2 regions of the Streptococcus halitosis genome follow, and region 2 is predicted to be linked to the other one. Evidence: predicted binding sites of a transcription regulator. Region 2 holds the regulator's gene; the other holds the start of a gene.
What was found. Region 2 encodes NrdR, which represses ribonucleotide reductase genes. Its sites were predicted from a motif close to ACACNATATATNGTGT; they were not measured.
Positions count from the first base shown of each region.

Region 1: a site for NrdR is predicted at 4,311-4,326, ahead of nrdH (glutaredoxin-like protein NrdH). Genes of this name have one in related genera too.

Region 1 is NZ_QEMY02000001.1:1,209,898-1,217,659, reverse strand. Features, by position in the region: gene DB729_RS06025 (DeoR/GlpR family DNA-binding transcription regulator) at 1-443, opposite strand, end outside; gene nrdF (class 1b ribonucleoside-diphosphate reductase subunit beta) at 583-1,545, opposite strand; gene nrdE (class 1b ribonucleoside-diphosphate reductase subunit alpha) at 1,740-3,899, opposite strand; gene nrdH (glutaredoxin-like protein NrdH) at 3,980-4,198, opposite strand; gene DB729_RS06005 (phosphocarrier protein HPr) at 4,559-4,822, shown strand; gene ptsP (phosphoenolpyruvate--protein phosphotransferase) at 4,828-6,561, shown strand; gene DB729_RS05995 (pneumococcal-type histidine triad protein) at 6,820-7,762, shown strand, end outside.
Region 2 is NZ_QEMY02000001.1:793,389-801,150, forward strand. Features, by position in the region: gene queC (7-cyano-7-deazaguanine synthase QueC) at 1-626, opposite strand, end outside; gene trxA (thioredoxin) at 829-1,143, opposite strand; gene DB729_RS03990 (DUF4649 family protein) at 1,159-1,380, opposite strand; gene DB729_RS03995 (MarR family winged helix-turn-helix transcriptional regulator) at 1,479-1,859, opposite strand; gene DB729_RS04000 (CidA/LrgA family protein) at 2,056-2,430, shown strand; gene DB729_RS04005 (LrgB family protein) at 2,427-3,122, shown strand; gene DB729_RS04010 (ABC transporter permease) at 3,156-3,884, opposite strand; gene DB729_RS04015 (ABC transporter ATP-binding protein) at 3,900-4,595, opposite strand; gene DB729_RS04020 (GntR family transcriptional regulator) at 4,600-4,965, opposite strand; gene nrdR (transcriptional regulator NrdR) at 5,106-5,579, shown strand; gene DB729_RS04030 (DnaD domain protein) at 5,580-6,743, shown strand; gene dnaI (primosomal protein DnaI) at 6,744-7,640, shown strand; gene DB729_RS04040 (nitroreductase family protein) at 7,637-7,762, shown strand, end outside.

The DNA.
Region 1 (7,762 bases), 420 kb from region 2:
CGATAATTTCCACCAATCAAGATCAAATCTGTTAGTTTTCGTTCGTTTAGGATGAGAAAGACTGGAAGACTGTTTGTTACAACACGAATATTATCAATTGGGAGCTCACGAGCAAAACATTCTAAGGTTGTTCCTGGCCCGATAAAAATGGTTTCACCTTCGTCAATCAAATGACCAGCAAAACGGCTAATTTCTTGTTTTTCAGCAATCTGCAAGCCTTGTTTTTCAACATTTGAGCGTTCGTTGTTTAAGAGAGAACCTGTACGAAGTTTTTCAGCGCCACCGTGCACACGAACCAGCAAATCCTTGTCTGCCAATTCTTGTAAGTAGCGGCGAGCTGTCATATCTGACACATCAAGACTCTCCATAATCTCTTTTACAGTAATAGTGCCTTTTGTGTTTACTGCTTCTAGAATACTATCTAGTTTTTCTTGCTTTAGCATCCTTATCACCTCGATTTCTACTATTATTATCTTACCATAAAACGCTCAATCAATCAAATAGAAAAAAACAAAAGAAAACAAAAACAAAAATATCATGGTTATTTTAAACAAACCATGATATTTTGAATGATTGGTCAAATTAGTCCAAACCGTAGTTGTAATCCTCGTCTTGCATGGCTTCAACTTCACCAAGGAGGTATCCATTTCCGACTTGAGAGAAGAAGTCGTGGTTAGAAGTTCCTGTTGAGATTCCGTTCATGACGATAGGATTGACATCATCAGCTGAATCTGGGAAGAGCGGATCTTGTCCTAGGTTCATAAGCGCCTTATTGGCATTGTAACGAAGGAAGGTTTTAACTTCCTCAGTCCAGCCAACACCGTCATAGAGGCTTTCTGTATAGCCCTCTTCGTTCTCGTAGAGAGTGTAGAGCAGGTCGTACATCCATTCTTTGAGCTTTTCTTGCTCTTCTTCAGGTAATTCATTGAAACCAAGTTGGAATTTGTAACCAATGTAGGTTCCGTGAACAGACTCATCACGAATGATCAGTTTGATGATTTCCGCAACATTAGCCAGTTTGTTGTTACCAAGATAGTAAAGCGGTGTAAAGAAACCAGAGTAGAAGAGGAAGGTTTCAAGGAAAACGCTGGCAACTTTCTTTTCTAGAGGGCTACCATTGAGGTAGATCTCATTGATAATTTCCGCTTTTCTTTGTAGGTAGGGGTTAGTGTTGGTCCATTCAAAAATTTCTTCAATCTCAGCCTTGGTATTCAAGGTAGAGAAGATAGAAGAATAAGATTTTGCATGGACAGATTCCATAAACTGGATGTTGTTGAAAACAGCTTCCTCATGCGGCGTACGGATGTCTGCGCGAAGCGCTTGAACCCCTGTTTCAGATTGCATGGTATCCAAAAGGGTCAAACCACCAAAGACTTTTCCAACCAAGTCTTTTTCTTTGTTTGATAGTTTTCTCCAGTCGTCTAGGTCATTTGACAAGGGGATACGCGTATCGAGCCAGAATTGCTCTGTCAGCTTTTCCCAAGTTGATTTGTCGATGACATCTTCGATGGCATTCCAGTTAATGGCTTTGTAGTAAGTTTCCATTTGAAATCTCTTTCTGTATGTAATAATGCGATTGTCGAATCATCTCTATTTTATCATAGTCTGAGAAGAGTATCGCACAAAAAGTCGGAAGCCCGACTTTTTAGTTTTTCATGGTATTTAAGATACTTATCAAGTTTTGTCTGGCGGGTAACTTAATCAGTAGTCTGAGAAAATGTAGTTTCCTCAAGCAAAAATTAAATCACACAGCTTTCACATTGGTTAGCACCAACTTCCCCACCGTCGTCTGTAAAGGTACGGACGTAGTAGATAGACTTGATACCCTTGTTAAAGGCATAGTTACGAAGGATAGACAAGTCACGTGTCGTTTGTTTGTTTTCTTTCTTCCATTCGTAAAGACCTTTTGGAATGTCACTACGCATGAAGAGAGTGAGTGAAAGTCCTTGGTCCACGTGTTCAGTTGCAGCCGCGTAAACATCAATCACCTTACGCATATCCATGTCGTAGGCAGAAGTGTAGTAAGGAATCGTATCTGTTGACAAGCCTGCAGCTGGATAGTAGATTTTACCGATTTTCTTCTCTTGACGTTCTTCGATACGTTGCGTAATCGGGTGGATAGAAGCAGAAACATCGTTGATGTAGCTGATAGAACCATTTGGAGCAACAGCTAGACGGTTTTGGTGATAAAGACCATCTGCTTGAACCTTTTTGCGAAGTTCAGCCCAGTCAGCAGCGCTTGGAATAAAGACATCTTTAAAGAGTTCTTTAACACGATCTGATTTTGGAACAAACTCGCCTGTCACATACTTGTCAAAGTAGCTTCCGTTAGCATAGTCTGATTTTTCAAAGTTGTGGAAGGTGATACCGCGTTCACGCGCGATGTTATTAGATTCTACCAAGGTCCAGTAGTTCATAAGCATAAAGTAGATGCTAGTGAATTCAACAGACTCAGCTGATCCATATTCGATGAGTTGTTGGGCAAGGTAACTATGAAGCCCCATGGCACCAAGACCAAAGGTGTGAGCCAAACTGTTTCCGTGGTCGATAGTAGGAACAGCTACGATGTGTGAACTATCTGTAACGAAAGTTAAAGCACGAACCATCGCACGGATAGAACGACCAAAGTCAGGTGACGTCATCATGTTGACCACGTTGGTTGAACCAAGGTTACATGAAACGTCCGTTCCCATTTGAAGGAATTCTTGAGCATCGTTGATCAAGCTTGGTTCTTGAACTTGAAGAATCTCAGAACACAAGTTACTCATGATAATCTTTCCATCAACAGGATTCGCACGGTTAGCCGTATCAATATTGACTACATATGGATAGCCAGATTCTTGTTGCAATTTAGAAATTTCAGTTTCCAAATCACGAGCTTTGATTTTTGTCTTGCGGATATTTGGATTTGCGACCAATTCATCGTATTTTTCAGTGATGTCGATGTAGTTGAATGGCACACCATACTCAAGCTCTACGGAGTAAGGGCTGAAGAGGTACATTTCTTCATTTTTACGAGCCAATTCGTAGAATTTATCGGGTACTACAACACCAAGTGAAAGAGTCTTTACACGAACTTTTTCATCGGCATTTTCTTTCTTAGTTGAAAGGAAAGCGATGATATCTGGGTGAAAGACGTTGAGGTAGACAACACCAGCACCTTGACGTTGACCAAGTTGGTTTGAGTAGGAGAAACTGTCTTCGAAGAGTTTCATAACTGGAACGACACCAGAAGCTGCTCCTTCATAACCTTTGATAGGTGCGCCAGCTTCACGAAGGTTGCTTAGAGTAATACCTACACCACCACCGATACGTGAAAGTTGAAGAGCTGAGTTGATGGAACGTCCGATAGAGTTCATATCATCAGTTACTTGAATCAAGAAACAAGATACCAACTCCCCACGACGAGCACGGCCTGCGTTCAAGAAGGAAGGAGTAGCTGGTTGGTAGCGTTGGTGGATGATTTCATTGGCAATATCAGTCGCAATCGCTTCATCCCCGTCAGCAAAATAAAGTGCGTTAAAGAAGACGCGGTCTTCCATGCTTTCAAGATAGTATTCCCCGTCGTTAGTCTTCAAGGCGTACTGGTTGTAAAATTTATAGGCAGCCATGAATGATTTGAATTGGAAGTTTTGGTCCTTGATAAATTGATGCAATTCTTCCAAAAACTCTGGACGGTATTTCTTGAGAAATGCAGTTTCGATATAGTTGTGTTCAATAAGGTAGTTGATTTTATCAGTAATTGAATCAAAAACCATAGTGTTTGGAACTACATTTTCTTTAAAAAAAGCATCCAAGGCTTCTTTATCTTTATGAAGCATGATTTGTCCATTGACAGGACGGTTGATTTCGTTATTGAGACGGAAGTAGGTCACGTCTTCAAGATGTTTTAATCCCATAAAATTTCCCTTATCTAATTACAAAAGAAAGGCCTCTAAGTTAGCCCTAGAAGCAGTTTCTTCTGGATGATGTACTAAGATTATGCTAATTGTTTCAGTTTTCCTGGTTGGAAACCTGAAAAGACTTCAGTTGGTGTTTGGATAACAGGAGCAGCGCTGAAACCAAGCTCTTTAACTTGATTGATGTACTCTGGTTGCTCGTCGAGATTGATCTCACGATAAGCGACATTATTACTGTCCAAGAAACGTTTGGTCATTTTACATTGGACACAGTTATTTTTAGAATAAACGGTTACCATTTTTGTAACTCCTCTTCAAAATTTAATACTATCTTAGTATATCAGAAAAAAAAACTTTGTCAATCATTTTAAACTAAATCTTGTGCTAAAAAGTTACGGTTTTAAAATCAAAACACAAGATATAGTGTTTTTGAAAACATAAATTTTGACTTCCGTTGAACTGTCAAACTTTCTCAAAATAAAAAAACTACATACTGTATATTGGCAATATAAATAGAAGATTTTCAGCAAGTTATCAGAAAGGAAAACGAAGAAAATCCATAAAATGCTTGAAAAATTATCTAGAAGGTGATATAATACAGTCTTGTAAGGGTTATCACATATAATCCAAAAAAGAAATAATTAAAGGAGAGTCAAACTATGGCTTCTAAAGATTTCCACGTAGTGGCAGAAACAGGTATCCACGCACGTCCAGCAACATTGTTGGTTCAAACAGCTAGCAAATTTGCTTCAGATATCACTCTTGAGTACAAAGGTAAATCAGTAAACCTTAAATCTATCATGGGTGTTATGAGTCTTGGTGTTGGCCAAGGTGCTGATGTTACAATTTCAGCTGAAGGTGCAGATGCTGACGACGCAATCGCTGCTATCACTGAAACTATGGAAAAAGAAGGATTGGCATAAGGAAAATGACAGAAATGCTTAAAGGAATCGCAGCATCAGACGGTGTTGCAGTTGCAAAAGCATATCTACTCGTTCAACCGGATTTGTCATTTGAGACTATTACAGTCGAAGATACAAACGCAGAAGAAGCTCGCCTTGATGCCGCTCTAAAAGCATCACAAGACGAGCTTTCTGTTATTCGTGAGAAAGCAGTAGGTACGCTCGGTGAAGAAGCAGCTCAAGTTTTTGACGCTCACTTAATGGTTCTTGCTGACCCAGAAATGATCAGCCAAATCAAGGAAACAATCCGTGCGAAGAAAGTGAATGCAGAAGCAGGTCTGAAAGAAGTGACAGACATGTTTATCACTATCTTTGAAGGTATGGAAGACAACCCATACATGCAAGAACGTGCAGCGGATATCCGCGACGTGACAAAACGTGTATTGGCAAATCTCCTTGGTAAGAAATTGCCAAACCCGGCTTCTATCAATGAAGAAGTGATCGTGATTGCGCATGACTTGACTCCTTCAGATACAGCTCAATTGGACAAAAACTTTGTAAAAGCTTTTGTAACCAACATCGGTGGACGTACAAGCCACTCAGCTATCATGGCGCGTACACTTGAAATCGCGGCAGTATTGGGTACAAACAACATCACTGAAATTGTTAAAGATGGTGATATCCTTGCTGTTAACGGTATCACTGGTGAAGTGATTATCAACCCAACTGATGAGCAAGCGGCAGAATTCAAGGCTGCTGGTGAAGCTTATGCGAAACAAAAAGCTGAATGGGCTCTCTTGAAAGATGCTAAAACAGTAACTGCTGATGGTAAACACTTTGAATTGGCTGCTAATATCGGTACTCCAAAAGACGTTGAAGGTGTCAATGCCAACGGTGCCGAAGCTGTTGGTCTTTACCGTACAGAGTTCTTGTACATGGATTCTCAAGACTTCCCAACAGAAGACGAGCAGTACGAAGCATACAAAGCTGTACTTGAAGGAATGAACGGTAAGCCTGTTGTTGTTCGTACAATGGATATCGGTGGAGATAAGGAACTTCCTTACTTCGATATGCCTCATGAAATGAACCCATTCCTTGGATTCCGTGCCCTTCGTATCTCTATTTCTGAAACTGGAGATGCTATGTTCCGCACACAAATCCGTGCTCTTCTTCGTGCGTCTGTACACGGTCAATTGCGTATCATGTTCCCGATGGTTGCGCTCTTGAAAGAATTCCGTGCAGCGAAGGCAGTCTTTGACGAAGAAAAAGCAAACCTTCTTGCTGAAGGTGTTGCAGTTGCGGATAATATCCAAGTTGGTATCATGATCGAAATCCCAGCAGCAGCAATGCTTGCAGACCAATTTGCAAAAGAAGTTGACTTCTTCTCAATTGGTACAAACGACTTGATCCAATACACAATGGCAGCAGACCGTATGAATGAGCAAGTTTCATACCTTTACCAACCATATAACCCATCAATCCTACGTTTGATTAACAACGTTATCAAAGCAGCTCACGCTGAAGGTAAATGGGCAGGTATGTGTGGTGAGATGGCTGGTGACCAAAAAGCTGTTCCACTTCTTGTCGGAATGGGCTTGGATGAGTTCTCTATGTCAGCAACATCTGTCCTTCGTACACGTAGCTTGATGAAGAAACTCGACACAGCTAATATGGAAGAGTACGCAAACCGTGCCCTTACAGAATGCTCAACAATGGAAGAAGTTCTTGAACTTCAAAAAGAATACGTTGACTTTGATTAATTGAAAGGTCCTTGCAACTCAGTTGCAGGGATTTTTTGTTTTAAAAATTTGGTGATTGATTTTCAATATAGGATTCTCAAATCAGACTGTTCAGATAGAAGATAGTGTAGAAAACAAAAAAATCGTTAACTGGTTCATAAAATTCTTGACAAGTTGAAAATTTAGGAGTAAACTATTAACCAGTTAACTTTTAGAGAGGAGTTTCTGCAATTTAGAAATGAATTGCAACTAGAAATATCAAAAAGAAAGAGAGTTTCGATGAAAATTAATAAAAAATACCTTGCTGGTTCTGCGGCAGCTTTAATTTTAAGTGTTTGCTCTTACGAGTTGGGACTGTATCAAGCCAGAACGGTCAAAGAAAATAACCGTGTGTCTTACGTTGATGGAAAACAGGCTGTGCAAAAAACAGAGAATCTGACTCCTGATGAGGTCAGCAAAAAAGAAGGCATCAATGCCGAACAAATCGTCATCAAGATTACAGACCAGGGATATGTCACTTCACACGGTGACCACTATCATTATTACAATGGTAAGGTTCCTTACGACGCTATCATCAGTGAAGAGTTGCTGATGAAGGATCCAAACTATACACTAAAAGATGAGGATATTGTCAGTGAAATCAAGGGTGGTTATGTCATCAAGGTAGATGGGAAATACTATGTCTACCTTAAGGATGCGGCCCATGCGGATAATGTCCGTACGAAAGAAGAAATCAATCGACAAAAACAAGAGCATAGTCAGCATCGTGAAGGAGGAACTTCAGCAAATGATGGTGCGGTAGCCTTGGCACGTTCACAAGGACGCTACACCACGGATGATGGCTACATCTTTAATGCCTCTGATATCATTGAAGATACTGGTGATGCTTACATCGTTCCTCATGGCGACCATTATCATTACATTCCTAAAAGTGAGTTATCAGCCAGCGAATTGGCTGCAGCAGAAGCCTTTCTATCTGGTAGAAGTGGTCAATCGAATACGCCTACTTATCGCCGTAGCAATAACAACAGTGCTAGCAGCGATGTAGATAGATGGACTCCATCCTATAATAATCAAGGCAACAGCTATAACAATCAAAGCAACAGCTATACGAACACGAACACAGCTAACAACAGTAGCGACGATAACCAAGCAAGTCAGAGTGATGAGGATATTGATAGCCTTCTGAAACAACTTTACGCCTTGCCACTCAGCCAACGAC
Region 2 (7,762 bases):
ACATCTAAACCATGCTGACGTAGGTGGCAGGCTGGACAATCTCCACAGCCACTTCCGATAATCCCATTGTAGCAGGTCAAGGTCTTTTCACGAACGTAGTCAAAGGCACCGAGTTGGTCGGCTAATTCCCAAGTTTCAGCCTTATCTAGCCACATGAGAGGTGTTTGGATAACAAAGTCGTAATCCATGGCAAGGTTGAGGGTGACATTAAGAGATTTGACAAAGACATCCCGGCAGTCAGGGTAGCCTGAGAAGTCTGTCTCGCAGACACCTGTCACGATATCTTTAATGCCACGTTGCTTGGCAAGAACTGCTGCAAAGGATAGAAAGAGGTGGTTGCGGCCGTCAACAAAAGTATTGGGAAGCTCTCCCTCTTTTTGCTCGATTTCCAGATCAGAGGTCAGGGCATTTTCAGTGATTTGCCCTAGCAGAGACATATCTAAGATGTGATGACGAATGCCTTGTTCCTTAGCGATTTCTCTAGCAACTTGAATTTCGAGATGATGGCGTTGGCCGTAGGCAAAGGTGACGGCTTCGACTGTTTCATAGTGTTCTTTAGCCCAAAAGAGGCAGGTTGTGGAATCTTGACCGCCACTAAAGACGACCAAGGCTGATTGACGTTTCATAGTACTCCTTCCAAAATGGGAAATGTTCAGAGCACGCAAAAAGCTCCCTTGAGGGGAGCTAAAAAATACCAAGTAGAGGTTTTTTTTAGCGATGGCATGTCCCAAACATCGTAATATTCTACCTACAGTCTAGCATATTTTTTGAAAAATGGCAAAGGGCAAGAAAAAAGAGACCAAATGAAGCACTTGATCTCTCGTGTGATTAGCTCAATTCAGCAACGATGGCCTTGATTTGTTCTGCAGTATGAACACCTGCAACTTGTTTCACCACTTGGCCGTCTTTTTTGAAGAGAAGAGTTGGTATAGACATGATTCCAAAAGCACGAGCTGTGTTTGGATTTTCATCAACGTCCATTTTAACGATTTTCAAGACATCTTCTGAAAGTTCTTCAGACAATTTGTCCAAGATTGGACCTTGCATACGACATGGGCCACACCAAGTTGCCCAGAAGTCTACCAAGACCAAACCGTCTTTTGTTTCTTGTTCAAATGTTGCATCTGTAATTGCTTTTGCCATTGTATTTCTCCTTTTTTAGTTATATTGGCTTAAATCTTGTTTCATGAGATAGAAGAAGACATCTCCGTAAGTCCCATGGTAGTCCAAATCATGACCATTATAGGTCAATTTTTGAACTGGGTAATAGTCTGCGACACCGATAAGGCAAGCTTGTTGAGAACGTTCAAAGTCTTCGTAAGACTCGAAAGTCATAGTTCTCTCTTGTTTGCTGGTGTCTAGATAGGTAATTTCGATCATATAAAACTCCTTTGTTCAATCATGACTTTATTGTACTCCTTTAAAAGAGGAATGTCAAGAAAAATGATTGCGCACGCAACTTTTTTTAAAAATACTCATTAAGGCAAGAAATCAAGACTGGTTTCCAATCTTTCTTCGACAGCTTTTTGTAGATAAGCCAGAGTTGTTTGCCCCTCGTCAGTCAGGCAGATAAAACTGGCCCGTCTATCCTGATCGCAACATCTGCGACTAAGCAAACCGCAGTTTTTCTCTTCTAATCTAGCCACCATTCGAGAAACAGCGCTTGGGCTGAGATGGAGTTTATCTGGTAGGTCAATTTGTCGTAGAGATTTTTCTTGGGCTAGATTCAGATAGTAGAGCAGGTAAAACTCTTTCAAATTCAGCCTTTGTTCACTCTGCTGAGCAATAGTTTCTTCCAACAAGGCTTCCATTTCCTTTTGACGGCGGTTGTAGTCAAACCATTTTTCTAAGTAGGTCATTGCTTTCTCCTTTCTTTTTAATGTAAAAATCACAAAATCATTACTGACGGTCTCTCTAACATAAGATGATTGCGCATGCAATGATTATACTACTTTTAACTAATCCTTGCAAGAAAGAAGAATTTCAATATTTCCTTGAAATTTTCTGAAAAAAGAGTAAACTGGTATGCAAGAAGTTTATTTCATGGAGTTTAGGATGAAATTATATGTTCAATTAATGATTCTCTTTGTGATTTCTCTAATCGGTGAGGGAATCTCCAGTTTCTTTCATCTGCCCATCCCAGGCAGTATTATCGGTTTGATTATTCTCTTTCTAGCCTTACAGTTCAAGTGGCTAAGGACCAGGCATGTCAACATGGTCGGAAATTTCTTGCTGGCCAATATGACTATTCTCTTTTTGCCGCCAGCAGTGGGTATCATGGAAAAGTTCGATGTGATTGCTCCTTATCTCTTGCCCATTGTCTTGATTGTCTTTTTTGCGGCTGTCATCAACATTATCCTCATCGCCCTAGTGGTTCAGTTTATCAAAAGACGGTTTGAGGGAGATTATGAGAAAGGAGATGCCAAATGAGCGAATTTGTATCGAATCCTCTGTTTGGGATTGCATTATCTATCCTAGCTTATCTAGTGGGAATGCTGATTTACAGACGTTTTCCCCATCCTTTGACAACACCTTTGCTTTTGTCGGCAATTTTTATTATCATCCTTCTTAAGGCGACGGGTATTTCTTACCAAGATTACTACCAAGGTGGGGTTTATCTGAATAATTTGATTGTCCCATCGACAGTGGCTCTAGGGATTCCGCTTTATAAGAGTTTTCATCTGATGAAGCACCATGCTCGGAGTATTCTCTTTGGTAGTTTGCTAGCAGTGGTTGTCAATACTAGCTTCACTGCTATAGTGGCGAAAATATTTGGCATGGACTTTTTCCTAGCCATTTCTCTCTTTCCCAAGTCAGTGACAACCGCTATGGCAGTGGGGATTACAGAGAAATTGCAAGGTTTAACGACTGTGACCTTGGTCGTCGTAGTGGCAACTGGGATTTTGACTAGTGTTATTGGACCAACCCTTTTGAAGTGGTTGAAGATTGATGATCCAGTGGCTGTCGGACTCTCCCTTGGAGGAACAGGTCATGCAGTCGGAACAGGAACAGCCTTTCGATACGGCTCGGTAGCAGGAGCCATGGGTGGCTTGGCCATCGGTGTCACCGGTATTCTCTATGTTTTTGTTAGCCCTATTGTAGCCAGTTTGATATTGAGTTAAAGCAAAACCCAGCTCTTGTAAGCTGGGCGTTTTTTATTGCAAATTAACCTTGTTTTTCAAAATATAGTAGGTACCGAGATAGTAGATAGCCGATAAAAAGAGATCGCGCAAGATTTCTGTACCAATCATCATGTTAAAGTCATTTTCAATTCGGAAGAAGAGAGAAACATAACCAATGACGATGGCAATGACGATATAGGCTAGAATTCCCATAGCTGTTCGATACTCATTAAAGAGTTGTCCGATTGAGATGGAGAGGTAAATGGATAAAATCCATGTAATCGAACCGACAAATAGTGATAGGGCATACAGCCAGCCGTAGCTGAGGTAAGGGGAAATGAAGTTATAGAGGACAGTGAAGTCTTTTTCTATTGGTGTTAAAAAGAAGATAATCAGTACACTCAAGATAAAGACGATATAGCTTAAGATGGACCAGACAAGACCACCTAAAAGTTTTGCGATGATGATTTGGTGCTCAGAGACAGGCAAGGTCAGGGTCAAGTACCCTTGGCGGTCATAAACACTCCCCTTGAATCTTCGGATGATTAAAAAGATTGTTGCAATCCAAAGAGTGACGCTAAGTCCTCCAAAGACTAGTACCAAAAAGAAGATGAAATAAACAGCGTTGTTAGAATTGTAACTCTGGCTAAGGCTACCAAGAAAAGCTCCAATCAAAACTGAAATTGCAAGCACAGCTCCATAGAGCGCTAAATACCATTTATTGACATTTTTAAATTCATAACGAACTAGATTCCAAAACATAATAATCTCCTTTGCTTAGGCTTTAAATTCCTGGCGGAAGAGCTGGTCAATTGATTCACCTGACTCGTAACGAATATCATCAACATTTCCTTGGCGGACGACTTTCCCGTCTTTGAGGAATATAATCTCATCCAAGATTGGCTCAATATCTGAAATCAAGTGGGTTGAAATCAGGACCGTAGAAGTTGGGGAATAGTTGTTGATGATGGTATTGAGGATATAATCACGAGCAGCTGGATCCACGCCTCCGATTGGTTCGTCCAGAACGTAGAGGCGGGCTTCACGGCTCATAACGAGGATTAGTTGGACCTTTTCCTTGTTTCCTTTTGATAATTTCTTTAAGCGACTATTTTCATCAATGCCAAGGTCTGCAAGCAGATGTTGGGCGCGTTCAAGATTGAAATCCTGATAGAAGGTCTTGAAGTAGGTTAGGGCTTCCTTGACCTTCATTTGCTCATTGAGATAAGTTGTGTCTGGTAGATAAGAGACGATCGCCTTGGTAGCAGGACTTGGATCCTGTCCGTTAATGAGGACACGTCCTTTATCTGGCTGAAGGAGGCCATTGATCAGTTTGATTAAGGTTGTTTTCCCGGATCCGTTTGGTCCAAGGAGTCCGACAATCTTTCCAGCTGAGATCTCTAGTGAGATATTGTCAAGTGCCGCAGTTGCTCCATATGATTTTGATACATTTTCAAGTGCTAGTAGTGTCATAGTCTTAAACTCCTTTGATATAGTCGCTTAATACATTTGGCAGTTCTTCTTTTTTGTAGCCAAATTGAAGCATGCAAGAGACGAAGTGTTGCAGTTGCTCCTCGGAAAGTTGTTTGCGGGACTGAACGATGAGGTCTAAATCCTCGGTGACAAAACGACCAGTTGTCCGCTTGCTGTAAACGAATCCTTCGCGTTCAAGGTCAGACAAGGCGCGCTGAATGGTATTGGGATTGACACCGGCCTCGCTCGCCAACTCCCTTACAGTCGGAAGTTGTTGATTGGGTTCCAGTTTATGGGAAACAATCTGTAGTTTGATTTTTTCCATAATCTGTAAATAAATGGGTTTTGTATTATCAAATGACCAGGACATCATAGTCTCCTTTCTTTATCTTTATTGTTCTAATTAAATAATACAATAAAACAAAAAACTTGTCAAGTAAAAATAAGAATTGTTTTGGGAATTGCTCAAAAAATGGTATAATGAAAAGAAAACGACAAGGAGGGAAATGCATGCGTTGTCCAAAATGTGGGGCTACCAAGTCTAGTGTTGTTGATAGTCGACAAGCCGAAGAAGGAAACACCATCCGTCGAAGACGTGAGTGCGACGAGTGCCAACATCGTTTTACAACCTATGAACGAGTAGAAGAAAGAACGCTGGTCGTCGTCAAAAAAGACGGTACGCGAGAACAGTTTTCGAGAGATAAAATCTTTAATGGGATTATCCGCTCAGCCCAGAAGCGTCCTGTGTCAAGTGATGAAATCAACATGGTGGTCAATCGTATTGAGCAAAAACTCCGTAGTCGCAGTGAGAATGAGATCCAAAGTGAATATATTGGGTCTTTAGTCATGGAAGAATTGGCAGAGCTTGATGAGATTACCTATGTTCGTTTTGCCAGTGTTTATCGTAGCTTTAAGGATGTGAGTGAGTTGGAGAGTCTGCTCCAGCAAATCACCCAGTCCTCTAAGAAGAAAAAGGAAAAATAGATGAAACCAAATGACCGTTTTTCTTTTCTAAAGAATAATCGGGTGTCGCAAGATACCTCTTCTCTGGTGCAGTGCTACCTCCCGATTATCGGTCAGGAGGCACTGAGCCTCTATCTATATGCCCTTACCTTTTGGGATGGTGGGCAAAAGGAACACCTCTTTTCCCACATCCTCAACCACTTAAACTTTGGCATGCCGACCTTGCTCCAATCCTTTAAAATCTTATCTGCCTTAGATCTGTTGACCCTTTATCAAAAGGGGAAAACTTATGAATTGCAGCTTCATTCTCCCCTCTCCAGTCAGGAATTTTTAAGCCATTCTGTCTATAGCAGATTATTAGAGAAAAAGATTGGGGATACAGCTGTTTCTGCTATGAAGCAGGCTCCAAGTGAGGGAGAAGCACTTTCTGTTTCTTTGAGCCAAGTCTTTCCAACCCTGACTGAAGAAGTGACCCCAAGCGAGTCTAAAAGCAAGTTAAAAAATGATTTTGACTTGGAACATTTCCAGCGCCTGATGGCTCGAGATGGCTTGCGTTTTGAAGACGAGCAGGCGGATGTTTTGGAATTGTTCGCCATTGCAGATGAAAAAAAATGGACCTGGTTTGAAACCTATCAATTAGCTAAGGCGACAGCGGTGGCTCAGGTTATTTCAGTCAAACGCATGCGTGAAAAGATAGCACAAAAACCAGCGTCTTCTGACTTTAGTCCCAAAGAAATGACCATTATCAGGGAAGCTAAAAATAAAACTCCCCTACACTTTTTAGCGGAAATCAAGCAAACGCGTAAGGGGAATATTACCCAGAGCGAACGAGAACTCCTTCACCAGATGGCGTCTTTAGGTTTGTTGGATGAGGTCATCAATATCGTCTTACTTCTAACCTTTAACAAGGTTGATTCGGCTAATGTCAATGAAAAATATGCCATGAAGGTCGCAAATGACTATGCTTATCAAAAAATTCGGACAGCAGAAGAGGCTGTGCTTCGGATTCGAGAGCGTCAGCAAAAAGGGCAAGAAGACCAGAAATCGAAAACTAGCTCGACTAAGACCAATGTTCCCAAGTGGAGCAATCCAGAATATAAAAATCAAACCAGTGAGGAAACTCGTCTGGAACTAGAACGCAAAAAACAAGAAATGTTAGCCCGATTAGAAGAAGGAGGAGACTAGATGGAAAGTGTGGGTGACGTTATCAAACGTCAGACAAGTCGTTTTCAGTATCAGGACCTAGTCCAGCAGATTATGAAAGACCCAGATGTGGCGGCTTTTATCCAGAAAGAGTCCCTCAGTCCAGAGGAGTTGAATCGTAGCATCTCCAAGTTCAACCAATATATCACAGAACGGGATAAGTTTCTTCGTGGGGATGCGGACTATATAGCGCGTGGCTATAAGCCTATCTTGGTTATGAATCACGGTTATGCGGATGTGTCTTATGAAGAAACACCAGAACTAATCGCGGCAGAAAAAGAGGCTGCAATTAAGAATCGTCTTAAGTTGATCAATCTACCAGCAAGTCTCAAGAAAGCGAAGTTAGCTCAGATTGACCTGGATGATCTAGGACGGTTGCCGATTTTTGAGAGACTCTATTCCTTTGTTGACCTTTACCCAAGCATCCGAAAAGGCCTCTATCTTTACGGAGATTTTGGTGTTGGAAAGAGTTTCATGATGGCAGCCTTAGCTCATGACCTATCTGAAAAGCGTGGGGCATCAACGACCATTATCCACTATCCAAGCTTTGTCATTGATGTGAAAAATGCCATCGGTGAAGGAACTGTGAAGACCTTGGTGGATGACATCAAGTTAGCTGAGGTCTTAGTCTTAGATGATATTGGTGCAGAACAGTCTACCCCTTGGGTACGTGATGAGATTCTCCAGGTCATTCTTCAGTACCGCATGCAGGAAGATTTGCCGACCTTCTTTACTTCCAACTTTAATTTCCAAGATTTGGAAAAACATTTTGCCAAAGGAAAGAATGGAAATGACGAGACTTGGGAAGCTAGACGGGTCATGGAACGAATCCGTTATTTGGCTGAGGAGACAAGACTAGAAGGAGAAAATCGCCGATGACAGAAACCATTCAACTGATGAAAGCTCATACTTCAGTTCGTCGCTTTCAGGAGCAAGAAATTCCTCGGGCAGACTTGGAAGAGATTTTGACTGCTGGACAAATGGCGTCATCTTGGAAAAAT